Regions from separate parts of the Clostridium sardiniense genome, predicted to be linked through region 1. Evidence: a T-box and tRNA genes for the amino acid it is inferred to sense, from the RefSeq annotation. Region 1 holds a T-box; the other holds one or more tRNA genes.
What was found. A T-box is a leader RNA that pairs with one kind of tRNA and senses whether it is charged. The one in region 1 lies ahead of thrS (threonine--tRNA ligase), so its partner is inferred to be a tRNA-Thr.

Region 2: it has a tRNA-Thr gene. The T-box ahead of thrS (threonine--tRNA ligase) is inferred to sense a tRNA for this amino acid. The anticodon was not compared.

Annotation. Positions count from the first base shown of each region.
Region 1 covers NZ_JAIKTU010000003.1:115,475-121,596, forward strand. The annotation lists gene K5V21_RS03990 (anti-sigma factor domain-containing protein) at 1-69, opposite strand, end outside; gene ispF (2-C-methyl-D-erythritol 2,4-cyclodiphosphate synthase) at 364-831, shown strand; gene K5V21_RS04000 (Na+/H+ antiporter NhaC family protein) at 868-2,172, opposite strand; SAM riboswitch class I at 2,257-2,425, opposite strand; gene K5V21_RS04005 (hypothetical protein) at 2,712-3,269, opposite strand; gene K5V21_RS04010 (HNH endonuclease signature motif containing protein) at 3,451-3,855, shown strand; T-box leader at 3,899-4,114, shown strand; gene thrS (threonine--tRNA ligase) at 4,190-6,121, shown strand.
Region 2 covers NZ_JAIKTU010000003.1:286,799-292,920, reverse strand. The annotation lists gene cysS (cysteine--tRNA ligase) at 1-1,405, shown strand, start outside; gene K5V21_RS04875 (Mini-ribonuclease 3) at 1,457-1,876, shown strand; gene rlmB (23S rRNA (guanosine(2251)-2'-O)-methyltransferase RlmB) at 1,911-2,873, shown strand; gene K5V21_RS04865 (NYN domain-containing protein) at 2,889-3,401, shown strand; gene sigH (RNA polymerase sporulation sigma factor SigH) at 3,495-4,115, shown strand; tRNA gene K5V21_RS04855 (tRNA-Thr) at 4,195-4,270, shown strand; gene tuf (elongation factor Tu) at 4,330-5,523, shown strand; gene rpmG (50S ribosomal protein L33) at 5,727-5,876, shown strand; gene secE (preprotein translocase subunit SecE) at 5,928-6,122, shown strand, end outside.

The DNA of each region.
Region 1 (6,122 bases):
CTCATCACTTATCTCTACTAAACTTGGTATATCTGAAAATTTATATTTATTTCTATCGAATATCTCCAAATCTATACGCTCCCCCCTACGTCGACATTATTTTTGTCAAATAATATCTATTCTTATATTTAATTATACCTAAATACCTGTTTTTTTTAAATGAAATTACAAATTAATAATCATTTATTAAATACTTTTGTAATATATTATAAAAAGCACTAATTGTATCGGTGATTTTTTTATGAAATCAAATGTTATTTATGTTGATTTTAAGTATAAGCGTCGCGAGGTTAATACCGTTTACTTCTTTATACTATATTTTTATGTTAAACTTATAGAAGAAATATTAGAGAGGTGAAAGATATGCGTATTGGCTTAGGTTATGATGTACATCGTTTAGTTCAAGGTAGAGATTTGATTTTAGGTGGCGTTACAATCCCTTATGAACTTGGATTATTAGGTCACTCTGATGCCGACGTTCTCATTCATGCAATTATGGACTCACTACTTGGAGCTACAGCATTAGGTGATATAGGTACACATTTCCCTGATACTGACCCAAAGTATAAAGGGATATCAAGCATAGCTCTTCTTAAAGAAGTTGGAAATCTTTTAAAGGTTCATGACTATAAGATAGGTAATATCGATGCAACAATAATTTCACAAAAGCCAAAGATGGCTCCTTATATAGAGATAATGAGACGTAATGTAGCAGCGGCATTAAACATAGAGTTTAATCAAATAAACATTAAAGCTACTACAGAAGAAGGACTTGGTTTTACTGGAGAAGGTCTTGGAATCTCATCCCAATGCATATGCCTAGTAAACTAGATGTACTAAAATAAAAAAGCCCAAACTCGGGCTTTTTTATTTTACTCTATTTTCTTCTTTTCTTCTACTCCAGTAAAATATTATAGCAACTACCGCTGATATACCCATTAGATATGGGTAGAACAGATATTGCATTATTTCAATAGGTGATATTGCCGCAAGTCCTGCTGCTGATATAAGCTGAGCACCATAAGGTATTATCCCTTGGAATGCACATGCGAACATGTCCATAATACCTGCAACTCTCTTTGGCTCTAAATCAAATTCATTTGATATGTCTTTAGCAATTGGTCCTACTGTAACTATTGCTATTGTATTATTTGCAGTACATATATCAACTAAGCTTGCTAAAGCTCCAATTCCAAGCTCTGCACCTCTTCTAGTTTTAAAGTTTTTTAATCCCTTATGAAGTATAAAGTCAATTCCTCCATTGTATTTTATAATTGCAACCATACCAGCTATTAATAATGATATTATTATTAATTCACTCATACCATTTATACCTTCTGCCATACTTTTAAAAAGTCCTATAATATCAAAACTTCCAGTCCCAATTCCGATAGTCCCTGCTAAAATTATTCCAGATGCTAAAACAAATATAACATTTATTCCTGCAAGTGCTGCAACTAAAACACCTATGTATGGAACGATTTTTATTAAGCTATAATCATAACTACCTAAGCTAATAGCTTCCGTTCCACTAGTTATAACCATAAAAATAATTGCTGTAATTATTGCAGCTGGTAATACTATTTTAAAGTTCATTCTAAACTTATCTCTCATATCACAGCCCTGTGTTCTTGTTGCTGCTATTGTTGTATCAGATATAATTGATAAGTTGTCCCCAAACATTGCTCCGCTTACAACAGCTCCAACTACTAAGGCTACAGCTATTCCAGTCTTTTCAGATACTCCAAGTGCTATTGGTACAAGCGCAACTATTGTTCCCATTGATGTTCCAACTGATAATGCTATGAAGCATGCAACTATAAATATTCCTGTTACCAAAAGATTTGGTGGTAATACTGAAAGCCCTAAGTTTACAGTTGAATCAACTGCCCCCATAGATTTAGCAACAGCTGCAAATGCTCCTGCTAATATAAATATTAAAATCATTAAGATTATATTAGTATCTCCTGCTCCTTTGCAGAAAATCTGTAGTTTTTCTTCAAATCTAACTTTAGTATTCATAACTAAAGCCACAACTGATGCAATTAAAAATGGTATTATCACAGAAACTGCATAAAAATCCTTTGCAATTATTGCAATTCCAACATATACAACCACAAACACTATTAATGGTAAAAGCGCCCACCAATTCCCTTTATTCTCTTTGTTCATTTTTTGCCCTCCCTAAAGTTCCTATACACAAAATAAAAAAGCTTCTGATAGAAATCAGAAGCTTTATATACACTCTATAAATACTACTTATCTATCAGTTTTCACTGCTGGATTTAGCACCACACTCTATAATTAAAAATGACAAACAATCAATGCATGTTATACATTGATTCTCTTATAGTCATTCCCACCTTAATTATTAGTAGGTTGCCGGGTTTCATAGGGCCAGTCCCTCCACCACTCTTGATAAGACTTTTTTTAATTTTGATTATGCTTTATTGTAACAATGTTAATAGACTATGTCAACATTTATAAGTTACTAATATTCCTAAATAATTCAAATTAATACTAATTTGAATATTAATTTAATAAAAATAAGCAATTCATATACCTAAATGAATTGCTTATTTACATTAACCTTATTAAAGTGTTTCTGATAATTTATTTAAAAGAATTTTTCTAAATATATTTGAGCATTCCTTATCTTCTCCAACCTTTAAGTATACTTCTCTCCATTGATCTAATGATAATCCTATTCCTTATTTAAACTCTTCTTCCTTGTTTGTCATTCTTATTGAATCATCAATGAATTCTCCTAAGTCCTTTGCTGTTTTGAATACTTTTATATATAAGAATTGTTTGTTATCTCCAACCCAAACCTTATTAAACTCTTTTGCAAACTTCACTAACTCCGTTATAATTTCGCTGTCATCTTTATCCCATAGATTACTTAAAAATGTATATTGTTCTTTCATTATTTTTGCTTCTTCTTTGGAAATTTTATTCTTTTTCAAAAGATTATTTATTAGATCACAAGTTGAAACGGCTGGAATTTTCATTACTAATTTTTCTGTTCCATATGCCCATTTATAGAATGCTTTTTGACAAAATGAGTGTTGTATATAGCCTAATAACACTCTTGGATTTGAAAAGTATGAATAAATATTTTCTATTCCATTTTTGTTAGAAAATATAAGTGCATGTATATATACCGATTTGCTTGTTGGCAATTCATTTGTAAAAGCATGCCCTCTTATTGCTTTGTGTTCGTTAACATTATTAGTCCAGAAATTAAATGAATTGTAGTTATCTCTCATAAATATCACCCTTCTTCATAAATCTCAATATAATATATTATATAGTATATTATACCATTTTTTATTGTTTTTACCCTTGATTTATACAATTTAATTTTTTATTTTATATAAATATTCTGTTAATTGATTTAACTAATTTTTTTATCTATAATTATTAAATATAGATTAAGGAGGTTTATCATTGTATTTTTGTGAAATATGTAATAAAGAAGCTGATATTCATCACATTGTTCATAAAAATGAAGGTGGTTTTGATATAGAGTTAAATTATATGTATCTATGCGAATATCACCATCGTGGAAGATTAGGACCACATCACTCTCTTGAAACAGATATTTCTTATAAAATTAAATTACAAAAAAAGCTATATAAACTTCTTCCCAAAAGATACTACTCTTTTAAGGAACTTTGTAATATATTAAACGCTTCTACCAATATGGTTAAGCGTTTGACAAAAGATATAAAATTATATAAAGAAGGCTATAAAAAAGAAGATATTATATTTATTTTAATGGGTAAATCTTACTATTCTGAAGAATTGCTCGAAAATATTAAACTCGAGAAACTTTATGAAAGCATTTATTGACATCTGAAATTTGTATGATTATAATATAAATTAACTTAAGAAGATAAACACATTGATGAGAAGAGTATGTTAAATCCTCATTTACAGAGAGAGAGTACATTAGCTGTAAGTACTTTTATATGAGCTTAACAGAAAACTAACTCGGAGTGACTCCAATCCAGTCCGTCATTGTCACGTTACGACATATTAAAGTGATTCTTAAGATTTAATCTTAAGAATAACTAGAGTGGAACCACGGATATTATACTTCGTCTCTAATTTTTAGAGACGGAGTTTTTTTATTTTAGTAAATAATTTTTAGTTTTAATATAAAGAAAGAAAGGAGTTTTTTAAGATGATTAAAGTTAGTTTAAAAGACGGATCAGTTAAAGAATTTGAAAAAGGTGTATCAGTTTTAGACGTAGCAAAAAGTATTAGCGAAGGATTAGCTAGAAATGCTTTCTGCGGATTAGTAAATGGAGAGGTTGTTGATTTACGTCATACAATAAACGAAGATTGTGAAGTTGGTCTTTGCACTTTTGATTCACAAGAAGGAAAAGATGCTTTAAGACACAGTGCATCACACGTATTAGCTTATGCTGTTAAAAGATTATTCCCAGAGGTTAAGATTGCTATAGGACCTGCAATCGAAGATGGATTCTACTATGATTTTGATAAAGAAGGTGCATTTAGTGCACAAGATTTAGAAAAAATCGAAGCTGAAATGAAAAAAATAGTTAAAGAAAATCCTCAAATTGAAAGATTTGAATTACCAAGAAATGAAGCTTTAGAGCTTATGAAAGACGAACCTTACAAGGTTGAACTTATAAATGATTTAGGGGAAGATGAGATTATTTCATTCTACAAAATGGGAGACTTCGTAGACCTATGCGCTGGACCTCACGTAATGTCACTTAAGCCAATGAAAGGTATCAAACTTTTAAGAACTGCTGGTGCTTACTGGAGAGGCGACGAAAAAAACAAGATGCTTGCTAGAATATATGGTACTGCATTCTTAAAGAATAAAGATCTAGAAGAACATTTAGAAGCTTTAGAAGAAGCTAAAAAGAGAGACCACAACAAACTAGGTAGAGAATTAAAATTATTCACTACTGATGAAAATGTAGGTCAAGGTCTTCCTCTAATAATGCCAAAGGGATCTAGAATAATTCAAACTCTTCAAAGATGGATTGAAGATGAAGAAGAAAGAAGAGGTTATGTTTTAACAAAAACTCCTTTAATGGCCAAAAGTGACCTTTACAAAATCTCAGGTCACTGGGATCACTATAAAGATGGAATGTTCGTTTTAGGTGATGAAGAAAAGGATGACGAAGTATTCGCATTAAGACCTATGACTTGTCCATTCCAATATGCAATATACAATGCAGAACAACACAGTTACAGAGATCTTCCTGTAAGATTTGCTGAAACTTCTACTCTATTTAGAAATGAATCATCAGGAGAAATGCATGGACTTATAAGAGTTAGACAATTTACTCTAGCTGATGGTCACATAGTATGTACTCCTGAACAACTAGAAGAAGAATTTAAAGGTGTTGTTGATTTAATAAAATATGTAATGGCTACTTTAGGAATTGATGGAGATATCTCATACAGATTCTCAAAATGGGATCCAAACAATACTAAAAAGTACATTAACAATCCAGAAGCTTGGGAAAAGACTCAAGAAATAATGAAAACTATATTAGATCATTTACAAATAGATTATGTAGAAGCTGATGATGAAGCTGCATTCTACGGACCAAAACTTGATATCCAGTTTAAGAATGTTCATGGAAAAGAAGATACTATTATAACTGTTCAAATAGACTTCGCTCTAGCTGAAAGATTTAATATGACTTATATTGATAAAGATGGCGAAAAGAAACGTCCATACATTATCCATAGATCATCAATCGGATGTTATGAAAGAACACTTGCTATGCTTATTGAAAAGTACGCAGGAGCATTCCCAACTTGGCTTGCACCAGTTCAAGCAAAGGTTCTTCCATTATCAGATAAGTACAATGACTACACTGAAAAAATCGTTAGAGATTTAAGAAATAGTGGTGTAAGAGTTGAAGCTGATTACAGAACTGAAAAACTTGGATATAAGATAAGAGAAGCAAGACTTGAAAGAGTTCCTTATATCTTAGTTGTTGGTGAAAAAGAAATGAATGATAATGCTGTTTCAGTTAGAAGCAGAAAGAATGATGATGAAGGTTCAATGAACTTTGAAGATTTCAAAGCTAGATTACTTTCAGAAATAGCTAACAGAGAATTATAAT
Region 2 (6,122 bases), 170 kb from region 1:
GCTTTATAATACATTAACAAGAAAAAAAGAAGAATTTATACCAATAACTCCAGGAGAAGTTAAGATGTATGTATGTGGGCCTACAGTATATAACTTCTTCCATATAGGGAATGGTAGAACTTTTATAGTTTTTGATACAATAAGAAGATATTTTGAGTATAGAGGATATAAAGTAGATTTTGTTCAGAACTTTACAGATATAGATGATAAGATGATAAAGAGAGCAAATGAAGAAGGAACTTCAGTAAAAGAAGTTGGAGATAAGTATATAAATGAATATTATACTGATGCAGATGCGCTTAATATAGAAAGAGCAACAGTAAATCCAAGAGCCACTCAATATATAAATGATATAATTAAGTTTGTAAAAGAACTAATTGATAAAGGATATGCTTATGAAGTAGATGGAGATGTTTACTTTAGTACAAAGAAGTTCCAAGGATATGGTAAGTTATCAGGACAAAATATAGATGACCTACAAGCTGGAGCTAGAATAAACGTAGATGAAAGAAAGAAGGATCCTATGGACTTTGCTATATGGAAGGCAAAGAAGGAAGGGGAGCCTGCTTGGAAGTGCCCATGGGGAGAAGGAAGACCAGGATGGCACATAGAATGCTCATGTATGGCAAAGAAGATATTAGGAGATACAATTGATATACATGCAGGTGGTATGGACTTAGCATTCCCTCATCATGAAAATGAAATAGCACAAAGTGAAGCATTAACAGGAGAGCCATTTGCTCACTATTGGTTACACTCAGCTTATGTAAATGTAAATAATCAAAAGATGTCTAAGTCATTAAATAACTTCTTTACAGCAAGAGATGTACTAAAAGAATATGACTCAGATGTAATTAGGTTCTTAATGCTTTCATGTCATTATAGAATTCAATTAAATTACAGTGAAGATTTATTAGAATCAGCTAAAGCATCAGTTGAAAGATTATATAATGCAATAGGTAATCTTGAAAATCTTATAGATGAAGTTTCAAGAACTGAAATGAATGAAGAAGAAAAGAAATACTTAGAAAGTCTAAATAAGTATAAAGAAAAATATATAGAAAAGATGGATGATGACTTTAATACAGCAGATGCTATAACTGCAATATTTGATTTAATAAAAGATACAAATACTAATATTAATGCCGAATCATCAAGAGAGTTAGCGGAAAAAGCTTTAGAATTAATAAGAGAACTTGGAGCTCCACTTGGAATGCTACAAAAATCAACTAAGGCTGATTTAGCTGATGAAGCAGACGAGATAGAAGCTTTAATAGAACAAAGACAACAAGCTAGAAAAAATAGAGACTTTGCACTTGCGGATAAGATAAGAGATAACTTAAAAGCAAGAAATATAGTACTTGAAGATACTCCACAAGGAGTTAGATGGAAAAAGGTTAACTAATTAAAAAGGGGCTGTGCGTTAAGTGCAGCCCTTATTTAAAGGAGCAATAATATGTTAGAAAATTTTAGAGTAAGAGAATTTAGCAAAGATGAAGCTAGAAGATTAAATCCACTTCAGTTAGCATTAGTTGGAGATGGAGTTTACGAAGTATTTATAAGAGACTATATACTTTCAAATAATACTGAACTTTCAGCTCATAAGATACATAGAAAGGCTATAGGATATGTTAAAGCAAAGAGTCAATCGGATATAATGCACAATATAGAGGAATTACTAACTGAAGAAGAAAGTTATATCTACAAGAGGGGAAGAAATGCTAAGTCAGCAACAGTTCCTAAAAATGCAGATGTAAGGGATTATAGAATGGCAACAGGATTTGAAGCTTTAGTTGGATATTTATATTTAATAAATGATAAGGAAAGACTAGAGTTTGTATTTAATAAAAGCATAGAAGTGTGCAAAGAACAGTAATTTTTAAATATAACTAGGTAAGGAGTTATTTAATATGACAAGAATAAAAAAGAGTAACCAAAATAGAAGAAGAGATGATAGAAAAAGCAATAGAAGTAGAGATGAGAGAGGGCAGGAAGATAAATTCAGTCCTACAGGAAAAGATAATAAAAGGTTTAGAGAAGATAGACCAGTTAGATCAAGAGATGATAAGTTTAGAGAAGATAAAGCAGCTAGAACAAGAGTAGAAAAAGTGGTGCCTAGCAATCAAGTTGAAGAAGTAAGAGAAGACTTAATAATAGGCAGAAATGCTGCCATGGAAGCTTTAAAGAGCGATAAAACAATAGAAGCATTATATATAACAAATGGCCCTAAAGAAGGATCTATAAATGCAATAATTAATCTTGCAAAAGATAAGAAGGTAGTAATTAAAGAGGTAGATAAGAAAAAATTAGATTCAATGGCAAGTGGTGCTGTTCATCAAGGAGTAATAGCAAGAATAACTCCATATAATTATTTTGAAGTAAAAGATATATTAGAAGATGCTAAGAAAAAGGGAGAGGCTCCTTTTATAGTAATATTAGATGAATTAGAAGATCCTCACAATTTAGGATCAATAATCAGAACTGCGGAAACTTGTGGGGTTCATGGTATTATAATACCAAAAAGAAGAAATGTCGGAGTAACTCCTACAGTTTATAAGTCATCAGTTGGAGCAGTTGAACATGTTAAAATAGCAAAAGTTACTAACATAAATAGTACAATTGATGAATTAAAGGAGCAAGGAATCTGGGTTTACGGTGCAGATATAGAGGGAACAGAATATAGTTATGAAGTGGACTTTAGTGGACCATGTGCACTAATAATAGGTAGTGAAGGAAGAGGGATATCTAAATTAACTCTTAAAAAATGTGACAAATTAGTTAAGATTCCTATGATTGGAAAAATAAATTCTTTAAATGCATCAGTAGCTGGTGGTATAATGATGTATGAAGTATTAAAGGGTAGATTAAAATAAAAAGAGGGATGAGATGTGAAAATTATATTTATAGATGGATATAATGTTTTAAATTCCTGGCCAAATTTAAAAGACTTAAAAAACATTAGCTTTGATGGAGCTAGAAATAAACTAGTGGATATACTACACAATTATGGAAGTTATAATGATTGTAAGGTAATATTAGTATTTGATGGTCATAAGGTAGCAGGCAATATAGAAAATAAAGAAGAAATTAATAAAAATCTATCTATAGTTTTCACTAAAGATGGTGAAACTGCCGATGCATACATAGAAAAAGAAGTACATTCTATTGGTAGAAGATATGAAGTTTATGTAGTTACATCAGATTGGCTAGAACAGCAAACCATATTCCAAAGAGGTGCTGTAAGGATGTCTTCGCTGGAGTTTTACAATGAAGTTATTGGGTTGGAAAATAAGATAAGAATAAAAGCTGAGCATAATATGAATTCTCAAAAAAATAACTTAGGAGATAATATTGATGAAGATGTATTAAATAAGTTAGAAGAATTACGTAGAAGTCGCTGATATGTTGACTTCGCTTAAATAGCTAATGTATAATAGCAAATATGATAAGGTGTTAGGTGTTAAGGGTAAAATGTGGAGAATGGTGGGTATTCTATGACGAAATATTTAGAGTTTGATCAAAAAGATGATAAAGAAATAGCAATAGAAGCAAAGAATGGAAATGTATTAGCGCAAGAATATTTAATAAATAAGTATGAGAGCTTTGTGAAAACAAAAGCGAAGTCTTATTTTTTAATTGGTGCTGACAAGGAAGATATTTATCAAGAGGGTATGATAGGACTTTATAAAGCGATAAGGGACTTTAATCCTGATAAACTTTCAACGTTTAAAGCATTTGCAGAACTTTGTGTTACAAGACAAATAATAACAGCAATAAAAACTGCAACAAGACAAAAGCATATTCCATTAAATACCTATATATCCTTAAACAAGCCTATATACGAGGAAGAATCAGAAAGAACTTTGTTAGATGTGTTAGCAGGGCTTAAAATAACAGATCCAGAAGAACTTGTTATAAGTCAAGAAGAAAAGATTAGGATAGAAGAGGAGATAGAGAAAGTGCTATCTCGTTTAGAACTAGAAGTTTTAAACTCTTATCTTGATGGAAAATCATACCAAGAAATTGCATGTGATTTAGATAGACATGCAAAATCAATAGATAATGCTCTGCAAAGAGTAAAAAGAAAACTTGAGAAATGCCTAGATATAAACTAATTAATTTTTATTGACAAACAAAAAAAATGATAGTAAACTTTATAATTGGTATATTAAAGAAAACTCAATATTTTTGAGTGCTCACGTAGCTCAGTTGGCAGAGTGTCGCCTTGGTAAGGCGGAGGTCGTCGGTTCAATCCCGATCGTGAGCTCCAACATAAAAAAGTACAAAACACTAGGCAAGGTTTATTAGAGTGATAAGGAGGAATTTATAATGTCAAAAGCAAAATTCGAAAGAAGTAAACCACACGTTAACATTGGAACAATAGGTCACGTAGACCACGGTAAGACTACATTAACAGCAGCTATTACAACTGTATTAGCTAACAAGGGGTTCGCTGAATCATTCAAATATGATGAAATAGATAAGGCTCCAGAAGAAAAAGAAAGAGGAATCACAATCAACACAGCTCACGTTGAGTACGAAACAGAAAACAGACACTATGCTCACGTTGACTGTCCAGGACATGCTGACTACGTTAAGAACATGATCACAGGAGCAGCTCAAATGGATGGAGCTATCTTAGTTTGTTCAGCAGCAGATGGTCCAATGCCTCAAACAAGAGAGCATATCCTACTAGCTTCAAGAGTTGGTGTTGACCACATCGTAGTATTCTTAAACAAAGCAGATATGGTTGATGACGAAGAATTATTAGAATTAGTAGAAATGGAAATCAGAGAGTTATTAAGCGAATACAACTTCCCAGGAGATGATATTCCAGTAATAACAGGATCAGCTTTAAAAGCTTTAGAAAACCCAACAGATGCAGAAGCAACAGCTTGTATCGATGAATTAATGGCAGCTGTAGACAGCTACATCCCAACTCCAGAAAGAGCAACAGATAAGCCATTCTTAATGCCAGTAGAAGATGTATTCACAATCACTGGTAGAGGAACAGTTGCAACAGGAAGAGTTGAAAGAGGTATCTTACACGTTGGAGACGAAGTTGAAATCGTAGGTATCAAGGAAGAAACTAAGAAAGTTGTTGTTACAGGAATCGAAATGTTCAGAAAGTTATTAGACGACGCGCAAGCTGGAGATAATATCGGAGCATTATTAAGAGGTATCCAAAGAACAGAAATCGAAAGAGGTCAAGTATTAGCTAAACCAGGTTCAGTTAATCCTCACAAGAAGTTCGTAGGTCAAGTATACGTACTTAAAAAAGAAGAAGGTGGAAGACATACTCCATTCTTCGATGGATATAGACCACAATTCTACTTCAGAACAACTGACGTAACAGGTTCAATCAAATTACCAGAAGGAATGGAAATGGTAATGCCAGGAGACCACATCGACATGAACGTTGAATTAATCCATCCAGTAGCTATGGAAGAAGGATTAAGATTTGCCATCAGAGAAGGTGGAAGAACTGTAGGTTCAGGAGTTGTTACTAGCGTAATCGAATAGTCAACAAAAGAATAAAAAAGATTGAAATTGTCAAACGTACTTTAATAAGGACTGGGTAAATTACCTAGTCCTTTACAAAGGACATATTATTGACAGTTTAAATAAATTGTGATAATGTGAGAAAGTAACTCATAAAGTCACGAAATAGATACAGTAAGAGGTATGTCTCTTAGAATATATATTTAAAACTGGAGGTGCAGACCGTGAGAGTAAAGATAACTTTAGCATGCACAGAGTGTAAACAAAGAAACTATAACTCAATGAAGAACAAGAAAAACAACCCAGACAGAATGGAAATGCAAAAATATTGTAAATTCTGTAAGAAGCACACTCTTCATAGAGAAACAAAATAGTTAGCGATTAAGTAACGACACAGACTTACAAAAATATAAGGATGTGAAATTATGACTGGTAATAATGTAAAGACTAAAAAAGCTGCCTCTAAAGGCGGTGTGTTCAAATTCTTTAAGGATGTAAAAGCGGAATTCAAAAGAATAACGTGGCCATCTAAGAATGAGACAAAAAAAGCATTGATTGCAGTTCTTGGATTCGCTGTAGTATATATTGTACTTGTAGGCGGATTCGATTATATTTTTCAA